One region of the Sphaerisporangium sp. NPDC088356 genome, then DNA from elsewhere that is predicted to be linked to it. Evidence: riboswitches for the same ligand, from Rfam matches in the RefSeq annotation. Region 1 holds a riboswitch; each other region holds the start of a gene.
What was found. A riboswitch is a leader RNA that binds a small molecule or an ion and turns the genes downstream of it on or off. The one in region 1 is predicted to bind cobalamin.
Positions count from the first base shown of each region.

Region 1 (5,149 bases):
CTCGGCCGCGCGGGCGATCTGCCCGGCGGCGGCGCGCACCTGGGCCGCGGTGCGGGCGCCGATCCCGGGAACCAGTTGCAGCGCGTACGGCGTGGCGTCCAGGACGCTCTGGACCGTCGTGTAACCGGCCTGTTCGAGGGCCCCGAGGCGCAGCCGCCCGTCGGTGACGTCCTTCAGCCGGGCCACGGGGATGGAGCCCAGCTCGTCTCGCGCGAGGCCGGCCCGCAGCGACGACAGCGCCCGCTGTACGTCGGCGCGGACGCGCGCGTGGTCGGCGAGCAGTGTGCGCGCCGCGGCGAGAAGGCGTTCGGACTCCCGCAGGAGAGCCCTGACCTCCTTGCCCGTGGGTGCCGTCCCCTCCTGCTCGCCCACGTCCAAATCCTCGCCCTCCGCCACCGCCGTCCGGGTCACATGATTACACGACCGGGCGCACCGCCCGACGCACCTCGTGTGGAAATGCCTTGAACTGGGCATTTAGTCATATATCGGGGGAAAGGGCATGAGTCATGCGTCGTCGGGAGGTGCTCGCGCTCGGCGCCGGGCTCGTCGCGCTGGCCGCCGGATGCGGGAGCACCACCGGTTCGCGCACGCTCTCCTCGACGTGGCTCTCGATGGTCGTCCCAGGGCCGTACGGCGGCGAGTCGGACCGGGTCGCGCGGACCCTCGCGGGCGCGGCCGAGCGGGCCGCCCTGGCCGGCCAGGTGCGGGTGGTCAACCGCCCGCCGCACGTCGCGCTGACGGAGTTCGCCCGCGCGCGCGGCGCCGACGAGATCCTCATGGCCGAGCCCGGGCTGGTCGGCACCGTGCGCACCGTCCGGCCCGCGGGCGCCTTCGCGAGCACCACGCCGCTGGCCAGGCTCTGCGGTGAGTGGGAGGTGCTGGTCGTCCCGGTGTCCTCGCGCCTCGGGTCGTTCGGCGCGTTCGCCGACGCCATGCGGCGCGACCCGGCCAGGCTGGCGGTGGCGGGCAGGGCCGAGGGCGGGATGGACCACGTGCTGTTCGGCATGCTCGCCCAGAGCCTCGGCCTGGACGCACGCCTGCTGCGGTATGTGGCCTACCCGACCAGCGCCGAGGCGGTCACCGCGCTCACGGGCGGCCAGGTGGCCGCCGCGCTCGGCAGTCAGGCCGGGGTGCGGGAGCGCGTACGGGCCGGAGAGCTCCACGTGCTCGCGGTCTCCTCGCCCGACCGCATCCAGGGATTCGACGCCCCGACGCTGCTGGAGTGCGACGTGCACCTGTCCTGCGCCAACTGGCGCGGCCTCCTCGGCGTGGGCGACCTGGCCGACGACGACCGGGCCGCCCTCATCCGCCTGTGCCACGACGTCGCGGACTCGGCGCGCTGGAGGGAACTGTGCGCGCGGAACGGCTGGACCCCGTTGTACCTGGAGGGCGAGGAATTCCGGCAGTGGCTGCGCGTGGAGTCCGCCCGGCTGAGCCGCGCGCTCGGCGACCTCGGCCTGCGCGTGTGATAACCAGGCCCCGGCGAGCTCGCCCCGCGCGTGTGGTAGGGGCTCAAGGGGTTCCACATGATGGCCCCTGACACAACCTGTAGGGGTTGTTGCGGCAGCGTCCACTACATGTAGGATCCTGATCGTTGCTGGTTCGCTCGTCGGGGCGAGGTAAGAGGGAACCCGGTGTGATTCCGGGGCTGCCCCGCAGCGGTGAGCGGGAACGACCGCCGTCACATCAGCACTGGGCCGCACGCGGCCTGGGAAGCGACGGCCACTAGGCGTGAGAAGACGCCCGCGAGTCCGAAGACCTGCCGGTGACATGTCGTCCAGGCCTCGAGGGAGGGCAGCGGACGGGGTATCCGGCGTGCCCGCTCGGCAAGGCCCGCCGGTCGTGCTCCGACGCGTGCCCTCTTCACGGGCTACCGAGCGCTACGAGGAGAGCACGTGACCCTGACACGCGAATTGCCGTACCAGGCCGGGGAGAGGCGCCTGGCCATCGAGGAGGCCGCCGCCCGGGTCGTCACCGACCCCGCCAACTCCCGGGTCGCCGCCGGGCTGCTGGCCGAGGACATCGCGGAGGAGGCGGCGGCGCACGGGGTACGGACGTTCTCGGAGTCGATCGCCGCCACGCACCACGCGGGGCTGATCCAGGACGGGCTGGCCGAGTTCGTGCGGGCCAACGCGGCCCTGCTGGACGACCTGGTCGACCCCGAGGGAGATGCCCGGTTCGAGTACTTCGGGCTGCGCACGGTCTACGACCGCTACCTGCTGCGCCACCCCGTCACCCGGGGCGTGCTCGAAGCGCCGCAGCACTTCTTCCTGCGCGTGGCCTGCGGGCTCGCGGACACGGTGGCCGAGGTCGCCGAGCTCTACCGGCTGATCTCGACGCTGTCGTACCTGCCCAGCTCACCGACGCTGTTCAACTCCGGGTCGCGGCGCCCGCAGCTGTCGTCGTGCTTCCTGCTCGACTCGCCCCGCGACGAGCTGGAGGCCATCTACGAGCGGTACGGGCAGATCGCCAGGCTGTCGAAGTACGCCGGAGGCATCGGGGTCTCCTGGACCCGGGTGCGGTCACGCGGCTCGCTGATCAGGGGGACCAACGGCCTGTCCAACGGCATCGTGCCGTGGCTGCGCACGCTCGACTCCAGCGTCGCGGCCGTGAACCAGGGCGGGCGGCGCAAGGGCGCGGCCTGCGTCTACCTCGAACCGTGGCACGCCGACGTCGAGGAGTTCCTGGAGCTGCGCGACAACACCGGCGAGGACGCCCGCCGCGCCCACAACCTCAACCTGGCGAACTGGATCCCCGACGAGTTCATGCGCCGGGTCGAGGACGACGGCGTGTGGTCGCTGTTCGACCCCAAGGACGTCCCCGAGCTGGTGGACCTGTGGGGCGAGGAGTTCGACGCCAGGTACCGGGAGGCCGAGGCCGCCGGGCGGTACGTCCGCCAGTTGCCGGCGAGGACCCTGTACGGCCGCATGATGCGCACCCTCGCGCAGACGGGGAACGGCTGGATGACGTTCAAGGACGCCGCCAACCGCGCCTCCAACCAGACGGCCAGGCCGGAGAACGTCATCCACCTGTCCAACCTCTGCACCGAGATCCTGGAGGTGACCAGCGACGCCGAGACCGCCGTGTGCAACCTCGGCTCGGTCAACCTCGCCGCGCACCTCGTGGACGGCGACCTCGACTGGGCGCGGCTCCGCTCCACGGTGGCGACGGCGGTCCGCTTCCTCGACCGGTCCATCGACCGCGGGTACTACCCGACGCCCGAGGCCGGGGCCGCGAACAGGCGCTGGCGGCCGATCGGCCTCGGCGTGATGGGCCTCGCCGACGTCTTCTTCTCGCTGCGGCTCCCCTTCGACTCGCCGGAGGCGCTCGCGCTGTCCACGCGGATCGCCGAGGAGATGGCGCTCGCCGCGTACTGGGAGTCCGCGAGCCTCGCCGAGGCGCACGGGGCCCATCCGTCGTACGCCGACACGCGCGCGGCCGGGGGAGTGCTGCACCTCGACCACTTCCCGGCGGCCGGCCCCGTGCACCCCGCCGAGTGGGCGGAGCTGCGGGAGCGCATCGCGGTCACCGGCCTGCGCAACTCGCTGCTGCTGGCCGTCGCCCCCACCGCGACCATCGCCTCGATCGCCGGATGCTACGAGTGCGTCGAGCCGCAGGTGTCCAACGTGTTCAAGCGCGAGACGCTCTCGGGCGAGTTCCTGCAGGTCAACCGCTACCTGGTACGAGACCTCCAGGAGCGCGGGCTGTGGACGCCGGAGATCAGGGACGCGGTCAAGCGCGCCGACGGGTCCGTGGGCGAGATCGCCTCGGTCCCCGAGGACCTGAAAGCCCTGTACCGCACCGCGTGGGAGCTGCCGCAGAAGGCGCTGATCGACCTGGCCGCCGCGCGCCAGCCGTACATCGACCAGTCGCAGTCGCTCAACCTCTTCATGGCCACCCCGACCATCGGCAAGCTGTCGTCGATGTACGCCTATGCCTGGCGATCGGGGCTGAAGACCACCTACTACCTGCGCTCGCGCCCGGCGACGCGCATCGCGCAGACCACCGTGGCGGCCGAGTCCAGGGTGGTATCCCCGCCGTCCCCGTCCGGCGCGGCGCCCGTTCCGGTGCTCGTGGCCGACCCCGACGCCGTCGCGTGTTCCCTTGAGAACCCCGAGATCTGTGAGGCCTGCCAGTGATGCTGCTCGACCCCGGAATGGACCTGACGTTGCGGCCGATGCGGTACCCGGAGTTCTATGAGCGGTACCGGGCCGCGATCCGCAACACCTGGACGGTCGAGGAGGTGGATCTCCAGTCGGATCTGGCCGACCTGGCGAAGATGAGCCCGGAGGAGCGGCACCTGATCAACCGCCTGGTGGCGTTCTTCGCGACCGGCGACTCCATTGTGGCCAACAACCTTGTGCTCAACCTGTATCAGCACGTCAACGCACCCGAGGCGCGGCTGTACCTCTCGCGGCAGCTCTTCGAGGAGGCCGTGCACGTCCAGTTCTACCTCACCCTGCTGGACACCTACCTTCCCGACCACGACGAGCGGGCCAAGGCGTTCGCGGCGGTCGAGCACATCCCGTCGATCAGGGACAAGGCGGAGTTCTGCTTCCGGTGGATCGACTCGATCAACGGCCTCAGCCGGCTGGAGGACCGGGACGACCGCAGGGCGTTCCTGCTCAACCTGATCTGCTTCGCCGCCTGCATCGAGGGCCTGTTCTTCTACGGCGCCTTCGCCTACGTGTACTGGCTGCGCTCGCGCGGACTGCTGGGCGGGCTGGCCACGGGGACGAACTGGGTGTTCCGCGACGAGTCCATGCACATGGAGTTCGCCTTCTCGGTCGTGGACACCGTGCGCGCGGAGGAGCCGGAGCTGTTCGACGACAAGCTGGGCGCGCTGGTGACCACGATGGTCGAGGAGGCGGTGGCCGCCGAACTGGCGTTCGCCCGCGACCTGTGCGGTGACGGCCTGGCCGGCATGAGCGCCGACCAGATGCGGGAGTACCTGGAGTACGTCGCCGACCGGCGCCTGGCGCGGCTCGGGATGCCCATCCGGTACGGCACGGCCAACCCGTTCGCCTTCATGGAACTCCAGGACGTGCAGGAGCTGGCGAACTTCTTCGAGCGCAGGGTCTCGGCGTACCAGGTGGCGGTGGAGGGCAGCGTGAGCCTGGACGAGGCCTTCTGAACACCCTGATTTCCC
Region 1 covers NZ_JBFBIK010000078.1:15,686-20,834, forward strand. The annotation lists gene AB0O34_RS25130 (SNF2-related protein) at 1-372, opposite strand, end outside; gene AB0O34_RS25135 (tripartite tricarboxylate transporter substrate-binding protein) at 507-1,469, shown strand; cobalamin riboswitch at 1,582-1,782, shown strand; gene AB0O34_RS25140 (ribonucleoside-diphosphate reductase subunit alpha) at 1,896-4,139, shown strand; gene AB0O34_RS25145 (ribonucleotide-diphosphate reductase subunit beta) at 4,139-5,134, shown strand.

Region 2 (5,149 bases), on a different contig from region 1:
CAGCTCACCCAGCACCCGTGGCTCAAGGAGCTGGAGCTCTCGCCTCCCCTGGACCTGCGGGCCGGCGACGCGACCGTCCACCACGCGCTGACCGTGCACGGAGCCGGGGCCAACCGCGGGGACACCCCCCGCCTGTCCTTCACGGTCACCTACTTCGACGCCGACGCCCTCTACACCGGCACGCCGTACAAGCAGACCGACGGCCTCGGCCTCCAGGTGAACGCGCCCTTCGACCACCCGAGGTTCCCGGTCGTCTCCCATGCCTGACCGGGACGGGGCCGTCAACACGGTGCTGGTCAACACGGTGCTGGTCAACACGGTCAGGGGGCCGGTGGCGGGCCTCGGCGCCACCCTCATGCACGAGCACATCTTCGGGCTCAGCCCGGAAATCCTGTGGAACTGGCCGGACATCCCCGAAGGCTGGGACCTGGAGGCCAGGGCCCGTGAGGCGGCCGCCAAGCTCGACGACCTCAAGGCCGAGGGAGTCGACACCATCGTGGACCTCACGGTGGTCGGCCTCGGCCGGTACGTGCCGGCCGTCCAGCGGGTCGCCGAGCTGACCGAGGTCAACATCGTCGTCGCCACCGGGCTCTACACCTACGACGCCCTGCCGCCGTACTTCGGCAACCGGGGCCCCGGCAGCCTGTTCGGCGGCCCCGACCGGCTCGCGGAGTTCTTCGTCAGGGACATCACCGAGGGCGTCGGCCGCACCGGGGTGAAGGCCGCGATCCTCAAGTGCGCCTCCGACCACCAGGGCATGACGCCGGGCTGCGAGCGGGTCTTCCGGGCCGTCGCGCGGGCGCACCTGGAGACCGGGGCGCCGATCACCACCCACTCCCACAGCGCGTCGCGGGGCGGGCTGGAGCAGCAGCGGCTCCTGGCCTCCGAGGGCGTGGACCTGTCGCGGGTCGTCATCGGACACGCCGGCGACTCCACCGACCCCGCCTACCTCGAAGAGCTGGTCGCGGCGGGCTCCTACCTCGGCATGGACCGGTTCGGCATCGAGACGATCAGCTCGTTCGAGGACCGGGTCGCCATCGTGGCCGAGATGTGCGCGCGCGGCCACGCCGGCCGCATGGTGCTCTCGCACGACTCCTACTGCTTCAACGACCGGTTCGACCCGGAGGTCGTACGGGAGCGCCACCCGAACTACCACCTGCTGCACATCTCCCGCGACGTCCTTCCCGAGCTGCGCGAGCGCGGCGTGACCGATGACCAGATCCACCAGATGCTCGTCGAGAACCCCCGCAGGATCCTCACCCCCAGGTCGTGATCATGCAGAACACCTCACCGGCCACCGCCACCGACTTCGACGTCACCTCCGACTGGCACGTCGCCTCGCCGTACGACTTCCTGCGCAGGCTCAGGCACGAGCGGCCGGTGTTCCACAGCGAGCACCTGGACGCGTACGTCCTCACCCGCCACGAGGACGTCCGCGCGGCGTACGGGGACGCGAGACGGTTCTCCTCCGAAGGATCGCTCACGATCTCGCGGAGCCTGGCCGACGAGACCAGGAAGGTGCTCGGCGACCACGGGTCCTTCCTGTCCAGCTTCGTGGCCAACGTCGACCCGCCCACGCACACCAGGCTGCGCCGCTCGGTGTCGCGGGCCTTCACCCCGCGCGCGGTCACCGCGATGGAGGAGCGGTTCCGGCGGCTCAACGAGGACATCCTCGACCGGGTGGTGCCGCAGAAAGGAGGCGACTTCGTCGCGGAGCTCGGGCACGTGCCCTCGGCCAAGCTCAGCGCCCGGTTCATCGGCGTGCCCGAGGAGGACGAGGAGTTCGTCAAGGAGCACGTCAAGGACTGGTTCATGCTGTTCCTGTCGCCGCAGCCGCCCGACCGGCAGCTCGTGCTCGCGCGGAGCTTCCTCGAATACCTGGACTACGTCGACAAGCTGGTGGCCTCCCGTGCCGCCGAGCCGCGTGACGACTTCACCTCCCTGATGACCGGGCTCATCGGAAGCGAGCTGTCCCACCGGGAGGTCGTCGAGCTGATCTCCACGATCCTGCTCGGCGGCAACGACACCGTGCCCAACCAGCTCGGCAACAGCGTGCTGAGGCTGCTGCGCGAGAACGCCTGGCCGCTCGCCCCCGAGCTGGTCCAGAACGCGGTCGAGGAGTGCATGCGCATCGACGGCGCAAGCCTCGGCTCCTTCCGGTACGCCCTGGCCGACATCGAGCTGCACGGCGTGACGATCCCGAAGGGCTCGCTCGTGCTGCTGTCCACCGACTCGGCCGCGCACGACGAGACCGTCTTCCCCTCGCCCGAGACGTTCGACCTCGGGCGCGCGAACGCCGACGCGCACATGACGTTCGGATATGGCATCCACTTCTGTGTCGGCGCCGCGCTGGCCCGCCTCCAGCTCCGTACGGCCCTGGAGGTGCTGGGCCGCCGTCTGCCCGACCTGCGGCTGGTGCCCGGCAGGCCGATCGCGTACCGCAAGTCCATCGTCGGGCGTGGCCTGCCGTCGCTGCTCGTCGAATGGTGATCACCCCGCACGGGACGTACCGGGTGGGCTAATCTCGCCACGAAATATTCCGGTACGTCGGGGAGCTGAGCGCTGTGGAGCCAGTGGCGGTAGGTCTGATCGGAGCCGGGCCCTGGGCGGAGGCCGTGCACGCCCCCGCGCTCGCGGCGGGGCCGCACACGCGGCTCGCCGGAGTGTGGGCGCGCAGGCCGAGGGCCGCCGCCAGGCTGGGAGCCCCGGTCTACGAGCGGGTCGAGGAGCTCTTCGAGGTCTGCGAGGCCGTCGCCTTCTGCGTGCCACCGGGCGTGCAGGCCGAGCTGGCCGTGCGGGCGGCCAGGGCGGGCAAGGCGCTGCTGCTGGAGAAGCCGCTCGCGGCCGACCTCGACGGCGCCAAGCGGCTCGCCGACGCCGTGGGCGAGGCCGGGGTGGCGTCCCAGATGGTGCTCACCTTCCGCTACTCGGCCGCGACCAAGGCGTTCCTCGAACGGGTCCGCGCCATCGAGCCGTTCGGCGGGTACGCCCGCAACATCTCCGGGGCGCTGCACACCATCGACTCCCCGTGGCGACAGGAGCGCGGAGCGATCCTCGACGTGGGGCCGCACATGATCGACATGCTCGACGCCGCCCTCGGGCCGGTCGTCGGCATCCGCGCACACGGCCACCCGCTCGGGTGGACCGGGCTGCTGCTGGAGCACCAGAGCGGCGCGGTCAGCGAGGCGTCGCTGTCCATGGCCGCCCAGGTCGAGCACGGCACCTCGCACCTGGCCGTCTACGGCCGCCACGGCAGCGAGACCCTCGACGGCGGCGACCTCGGCTACGACGTCTTCCCCGACATGGTCGCCGAGTTCGCCCATACCGTGCGCCGGGGCGGGGGCCACCCCCTCGACGCCCGCCACGGCCTCCGCCTCCAGGACCTGATCAGCGCGGCCGAGGCGCAGCTCGCCTGACCCCCTTGCCAGAGTTCCGGAACGATGCGGCTTTGGACCCGTCGTATCCCGTCACGGAGTTGGTTGATACCGTTCGTCTGACGCGCAGCGTGCAGCGAAGTCCGGTGTGAGTCCGGCGCTGTCCCGCAACTGTGAGATCCCCTCGGGTCGAGCCAGGTCGCCTGCATGCCGCGCCGACGTCGTCAACCCTCGTGGAAAAGGGTGATCCGTCACCACGCGGGTCCCTCGATTTCCCGGCAACAGGAGGAACTCTCGTGAGGCCCGTACGCACGGCCTTGGCGGGCGCGTTGCTGGGTGCGCTGACACTGGCCGGATGCGGCCAGTCCACCGACACCGCAGGCACCGCCTCCGCCACCCCCGCTCCCACCGCCTCGCAGGCCGCCGGTTTCCCCGTCACCGTCCAGGCGGGCAACGGCCCCGTCACCATCGGCGAGAAGCCCGCCCAGATCGTCTCGCTCTCGCCGAGCTCCACCGAGAGCCTGTTCGCGATCGGCGCCGGGCCGCAGGTCATCGCCGTCGACGACCAGTCGACCTACCCCGCCGAGGCCCCGAAGTCGGACCTGTCCGGCTTCAAGCCCAACGCCGAGGCGATCATCGCCAAGAAGCCCGACCTGGTCGTGCTCGCCAACGACACGGGCGGCATCGTGGCCGCGCTGACCAAGGTCGGCATCCCGGTCCTGCTCGAACCCGCCGCCACCAAGCTGGAGGAGGCCTACGACGAGATCGCCGACCTCGGCGCCGCCACCGGCAACAAGGCCAAGGCGGACGAGATCGCCGCGGGCATGAAGCGGCAGATCGACGAGCTCGTCGCCTCGGCGCCCAAGGACAAGAAGCTCACGTTCTTCCACGAGCTGGACAACACGCCGTACTCGGTCACCTCCAGCACGTTCATCGGCCAGATCTACGGGCTGTTCGGGCTGACCAACATCGCCGACAAGGCGCCGGACGCCGCCGGGGGATACCCCAAGCTCTCCAGCGAGTTCGTCGCGAAGGCCGACCCGGACCTGATCTTCCTGGCCGACACCAAGTGCTGCGGCCAGTCCAAGGAGACCCTGGCCAAGCGGCCCGGATGGGGAGGCCTGTCGGCGATCGCGAAGGACCGCGTGATCACGCTCGACGACGACCTCGCCTCCCGCTGGGGCCCGCGCGTCGTCGACTTCGTCAAGATCGTCGACGAGGCGGTCACGAAGGCCGCCGCCTGAGACCCGATGGGACACCTGGAACGACGCGCACCGTGAAGAAGCGCGACCCCGGTACGACGCGCGCGGCGAGGCTGCGGCCGGTGGCACTGGCCGTGGCCCTCGCCGTGCTCGTGATCTGCGTGATCGCGGGCCTGATGATCGGCGCGGCCGGCGTCTCGTTCAAGGGCATCGTGCTCGAACTGCTCGACCGGGTGCCGTTCGTCTCGGTGGACTCGGGGCTCTCGCCGGTCGAGCGGGGGCTGGTATTCCAGCTCAGGCTGCCCCGCGTGGTGCTGGCGGCGGTCGTCGGCGGCCTGCTGGCCATCGCGGGCGCCGGGTACCAGGGCGTGTTCCGCAACCCGCTCGCCGACCCCTACCTTCTCGGCGCCGCCGCGGGCGCGGGCTTCACCGCGACCCTGATGATCGTGCTGGTCCAGGTCGACGGGCTGGTACCGCTCGCCGCCTTCGGCGGGGCGATCGGCGGCGTGCTGCTGGCGTACGCGCTCGGCAACACGGCGGGCCGGGGCGGCGGCACGGCCACGCTGGTGCTCG
Region 2 covers NZ_JBFBIK010000058.1:14,821-19,969, forward strand. The annotation lists gene AB0O34_RS21550 (phytanoyl-CoA dioxygenase family protein) at 1-267, shown strand, start outside; gene AB0O34_RS21555 (phosphotriesterase-related protein) at 260-1,273, shown strand; gene AB0O34_RS21560 (cytochrome P450) at 1,276-2,490, shown strand; gene AB0O34_RS21565 (Gfo/Idh/MocA family oxidoreductase) at 2,574-3,416, shown strand; adenosylcobalamin (AdoCbl) riboswitch at 3,486-3,626, shown strand; gene AB0O34_RS21570 (ABC transporter substrate-binding protein) at 3,671-4,618, shown strand; gene AB0O34_RS21575 (iron ABC transporter permease) at 4,738-5,149, shown strand, end outside.
Region 2: it holds a riboswitch for cobalamin, as region 1 does, so the genes downstream of both, AB0O34_RS21570 (ABC transporter substrate-binding protein) here and AB0O34_RS25140 (ribonucleoside-diphosphate reductase subunit alpha) in region 1, are expected to answer to the same signal.

Region 3 (5,149 bases), on a different contig from region 1:
CCCCACGGCGTCTCCCGGCGGATCATGCCCGACATCTTCGCGCTTGATCACCGTCCTTGCCGGGATCTTTGAGAATCGGCGTCATCCTGTTTCCCGGCGCGGTACCGCCTCAGGCGGGGTCGTCCGTGCCCCCCTCGATGTCGCCCTCGACCTTGAGGTAGACCTCCTGCAGGTCGTGCAGGATCTCGGGGTCCGGGTGCTGCCACATGCCGCGCCCGGCCGCCTCCAGAAGGCGTTCCGCCATGCCGTGCAGGGCCCACGGGTTCGACTCGGCGAGGAACCGCTGGTTCTCCGGGTCCAGCACGTAGGTGGCGGCGAGCTTGTCGTACATCCAGTCGGCCACCACGCCGGTGGTCGCGTCGTACCCGAACAGGTAGTCGACCGTCGCCGCCAGCTCGAACGCCCCCTTGTACCCGTGCCGTCGCATCGCCGCGACCCAGCGGGGGTTCACCACCCGGGCGCGGAAGATCCGCGCCGTCTCCTCCGAGAGCGTCCGGGTGCGGACCGCGTCGGGACGGGTGCTGTCGCCGATGTAGGCGGCGGGCGCCTTGCCGGTCAGGGCGCGCACGGTGGCGACCATGCCGCCGTGGTACTGGAAGTAGTCGTCGGAGTCGGCGATGTCGTGCTCGCGGGTGTCGACGTTCTTGGCGGCCACGGCGATGCGCCGGTAGGCGGCCTCCATGTCCTGTCGCGCGGGCGTGCCGTCCATGTCCCTGCCGTAGGCGAAGCCGCCCCACACCGCGTACACCTCGGCGAGGTCGGCGTCGTCGCGCCAGTTCCTGCTGTCGATCAGCGGCAGCAGGCCCGCGCCGTAGGCGCCGGGCCTGGACCCGAAGACGCGGGTGGTGGCCCGCCGCTCGTCGCCGTGGGCCGCGCGGTCGGCCACCACGTGCGCCCGTACGAAGTTGACCTCCTCCGGCTCCGCCAGCCCCGCGACCAGCCGCACCGCGTCGTCCAGCATCACGACCACGTGGGGGAACGCGTCGCGGAAGAAGCCGCTGATCCGGACGGTGACGTCCACGCGGGGCCTGCCCAGCTCCTCCTGCGGGATCGGCGCGAGGCCCGTGACCCGGCGGGACGCCTCGTCCCACACCGGCCGCACGCCGAGGAGCGCGAGCACCTCGGCCACGTCGTCGCCGCAGGTGCGCATGGCGCTGGTCCCCCAGATCGACAGGCCCACCGAGCGCGGCCAGTCGCCGGTGTCGGCGCGGTAGCGGGCGAGCAGCGAGTCGGCCATGGCCTGTCCCGTCTCCCAGGCCAGGCGGCTCGGCACGGCCTTCGGGTCCACGGAGTAGAAGTTCCGGCCGGTGGGCAGCACGTTGATCAGCCCGCGCAGCGGCGACCCGCTGGGCCCCGCCGGCACGTACCCCCCGTCGAGCGCGTGCAGCACCGCGTCGATCTCGTCGGTGGTCCTGGCCAGCCGGGGGACGATCTCGGTGGCCGCGAACTCCAAAATCCTGCCGGCCAGCGGCGGTACGGCCGCGCCGAGCACGGCCGCGCAGACCTCCTCCACCGCGCCGGGGTCCCAGTCCCGGTCCTCCATGCCCCGGACGAGCGCCGCCGCGACCGTCTCGGCCTCGTCGGTGCCGGCCCGCCCGGCGGTGCCGTCCTCCGCCAGGCCGAGCGCCTCGCGAAGGCCGGGCAGCGCCTCGGCCCCGGCCCACATCTGCCGGGCGCGCAGCATCGCCAGCACCAGGTCGCTTCTGGCCTGTCCCACGGGCGCCTGGCCGAGCACGTGCAGGCCGTCGCGGATCTGCACGTCCTTCACCTCGCACAGCCAGCCGTCGACGTGCAGCAGGAAGTCGTCGAACTCCGCGTCGTGCGGCCTGTCGTCCAGTCCGAGATCGTGGTCGAGCCGGGCGGCCTGGATGAGGGTCCAGATCTGGGCGCGGATCGCGGGGAGCTTGGCGGGGTCCATCGCCGCGATGGAGGCGTGCTCGTCGAGGAGCTGCTCCAGCCGCGCCATGTCGCCGTAGGTGTCGGCGCGGGCCATGGGCGGCACCAGGTGGTCGACCAGGGTGGCGTGGGCGCGGCGCTTGGCCTGGGTGCCCTCGCCGGGGTCGTTGACCAGGAAGGGGTAGATCAGCGGCAGGTCGCCGAGCGCGGCGTCCGGCCCGCAGGAGGCCGACATCCCGGCGGACTTGCCGGGCAGCCACTCCAGGTTGCCGTGCTTGCCGACGTGCACCACGGCGTGCGCGCCGAACCCGTCCTGGAGCCAGCGGTAGGCGGCCAGGTAGTGGTGGCTGGGCGGCAGGTCGGGATCGTGGTAGATCGCGATGGGATTCTCGCCGAACCCGCGCGGCGGCTGCACCATCACCACAACGTTGCCGGCGCGCAGGGCCGCCAGGACGATCTCCCCGCCGGGGTCGCTCGAACGGTCGACGAACAGCTCACCGGGCGGCGGCCCCCAGTGGCGCTCCATCCTGGCGCGGAGGTCTTCGGGGAGCGTGGCGTACCAGGCCTGGTAACGCGCGGCGGAGATGCGCACGGGGTTGCCCGAGAGCTGCTCCTCGGTGAGCCAGTCCTGGTCCTGGCCGCCCGCGGCGATGAGCGCGTGGATGAGCGCGTCACCGTCCTGGGCGTCCACTCCCGGCAGGCCGCCGTCGCCCTGCGGCCCGATGTCGTACCCGCTCGCGCGCATGGCCGCCAGCAGGCGCACCACGCTGGCGGGCGTGTCCAGGCCCACCGCGTTGCCGATCCGCGCGTGCTTGGTCGGGTAGGCCGACAGCATCACCGCGATCCGCCTGTCCGCCGGTGGCACGTGCCGCAGGGTGGCGTGCCGCAGGGCGATGCCGGCGACCCGGGCGGCGCGCTCGGGGTCCGCCACGTAGACGGTCAGGCCCTCCTCGTCGACCTCCTTGAAGGAGAACGGCACGGTGATGATCCGCCCGTCGAACTCCGGGATGGCCACCTGGGAGGCGGCGTCCAGCGGGGACAGCCCGTCGTCACCGGCCGCCCAGGTCTCCCGGTCCCCCGTCAGGCACAGGCCCTGCAGGATCGGGACGTCGAGCCGGGCGAGCGCGCCCACGTCCCAGGCCTCGTCGTCGCCGCCCGCCGAGGCGGTGGCGGGACGGGTGCCGCCCGCCGCCAGCACGGTGACGACCAGCGCGTCCACCCGGCCGAGCACCTCCATCAGGGCGGGCTCGGCGGTGCGCAACGACGCGCAGTAAACGGGCAGCGCCCGTCCCCCGGCGTTCTCGATCGCGGCGCACAGCGCCTCGACGAACCCCGTGTTCCCCGCCACATGGTGAGCCCGGTAGTACAGAACCCCCACCACCGGCCGCCCATCATCTTCAGGCAGGCCTCCGAAGCCCCCTGGGGACTCGCCGTCCCTGCCGCTACCGGGGCCACCTGACCCGGCGCCCGTGGTCCGGTCCAGGACGCCCCAGCTGGGCGTGGGCTCGGGGGCGGCGAAGCCGTACCCGGTGAGCAGCACCGTGTCGGACACGAATCTGTGCAGCTCGGCCAGGTTGGCCGGGCCGCCGTGCGCGAGGTAGGCGTGCGCCTCCGCGCACACCCCACCGGGCACGGTGGACAGCTCCATCAGCTCGGCGTCGGGAGCCTGCTCACCTCCGAGCACGATGACAGGGCGCGGTCCCGCCAGCAGGTGGTCCAGCCCCTCCTCCCACACCCGCCGCCCGCCGAGCAGGCGGACGACGACCAGCTCCACGCCGTCCAGCAGTGGGGTGAGGTCTTCGGCGGTGAGCCGCGCGGGATTGCCCAGGCGGTACGGGGCGCCGCTCGCGCGTGCGCTCAGCAGGTCGGTGTCGGAGGTCGACAGCAGAAGTACGGGGAGATGGCGCACGGCACATCCTCACTCGGGGTCCGCGCCCCGGGTCGTGGGTCCATACGGCCTGGAGTCTCCTGGCTTCCGGATCGACGCTCACCCCGGCCTTCCCGCCCGTTGCCGGGCCGTGGCCTTGGATGGGGTTCGCTCCCCGGTGACAGTGGCGGGACCGCGCCGGATTCACACCGGCTTCCTCCTTGTGCCGTCGCTCCCCCATCAGATCACGGAGCCCGACTTATTGCGACAAGTCGGGTTAACATCCTCAACGTGGCTGTTGCCGACTTTTCACCGGGAATCGCCCCCCGGACACCTGTCCAGGGAGCTCCGGGCAGGGCGCGGCTGGATGCCTGTCCCGGTGCGTTGCAGACGCATCCGGCCGCGGACGGCGCCGTCGCCCGCATCCGGGTGCCCGGGGGCATCCTCACCACCGCCCAGCTGCGCGAGCTGGGTGCCACCGCCACCTGCCTCGGCTCCGGGGTGATCGAGCTGACGTCCCGCGCCAACGTGCAGGTGCGAGGGCTGGACGCCCAGGGAGAGACCGTGTTCGCCGGAAGGATGGCCGGCGCCGGGCTGCTTCCCTCCGCCACCCATGAACGCGTGAGGAACATCCTGGCCTCCCCGATGGCCGGGCTCGACGGTCTCGGCCTGATCGAGGTGGCACCGCTCGTACGTGAGCTGGACGACGCGCTGTGCGCTCGCCCGGCCCTCGCGGAACTGCCCGGCCGGTTCCTGTTCGCCCTCGACGACGGCAGGGGCGACCTGCTCGCCCTCGTGCCCGACATCGCCTTCATCCCCATCCCCGCGCCGGCCGGGGGCGAGGCGGTCGAGGGGGCGCTGCTCCTGGCCGGTGAGGACCACGGACGACGCGTCGCCCTGACGCGAGCCGTACCCGCCATGACGGCGGCGGCCGAGGCCTTCCTCGCCGAACGGGCCGCCCAGAACTCGACGGCCTGGCGCGTGGCCGAACTCGACGACGGCCCCACGAGAATCGCCGCCCGCCTCAGCACCTTCGACGACGTCACACGGCCCGGCCACGTAGAAGGCTCTGATGGAACTGAATCGTTCGGCCACGTCGCCCCCGTGCCGGACTTCTCGGAGATGTCGATACCACCGCCGCTTGGTCGCATATCCCGCCCAGGGAAGCGGACCGCGCTGGTCGTCATGCCACCGCTCGGCCGGTTGACGACCGCCCAGGCGTACGCCCTCGCCACGGCGGCGGAGGCGGGAGGTGGCGAGATCCGGCTGACCCCGTGGCGTGCCGCCGTCGTCCCCGGCATCAGCGAAGCCGACGCGGGGTCATGGCTGTCCGGACTCGCGGCCACCGGCCTGGTCACCGATCCGGCCTCCGCGTGGACCGGGGTC
Region 3 covers NZ_JBFBIK010000001.1:54,905-60,053, forward strand. The annotation lists gene AB0O34_RS00280 (amino acid transporter) at 1-26, opposite strand, end outside; gene cobN (cobaltochelatase subunit CobN) at 110-3,805, opposite strand; cobalamin riboswitch at 3,839-4,036, opposite strand; gene cobG (precorrin-3B synthase) at 4,055-5,149, shown strand, end outside.
Region 3: it holds a riboswitch for cobalamin, as region 1 does, so the genes downstream of both, cobN (cobaltochelatase subunit CobN) here and AB0O34_RS25140 (ribonucleoside-diphosphate reductase subunit alpha) in region 1, are expected to answer to the same signal.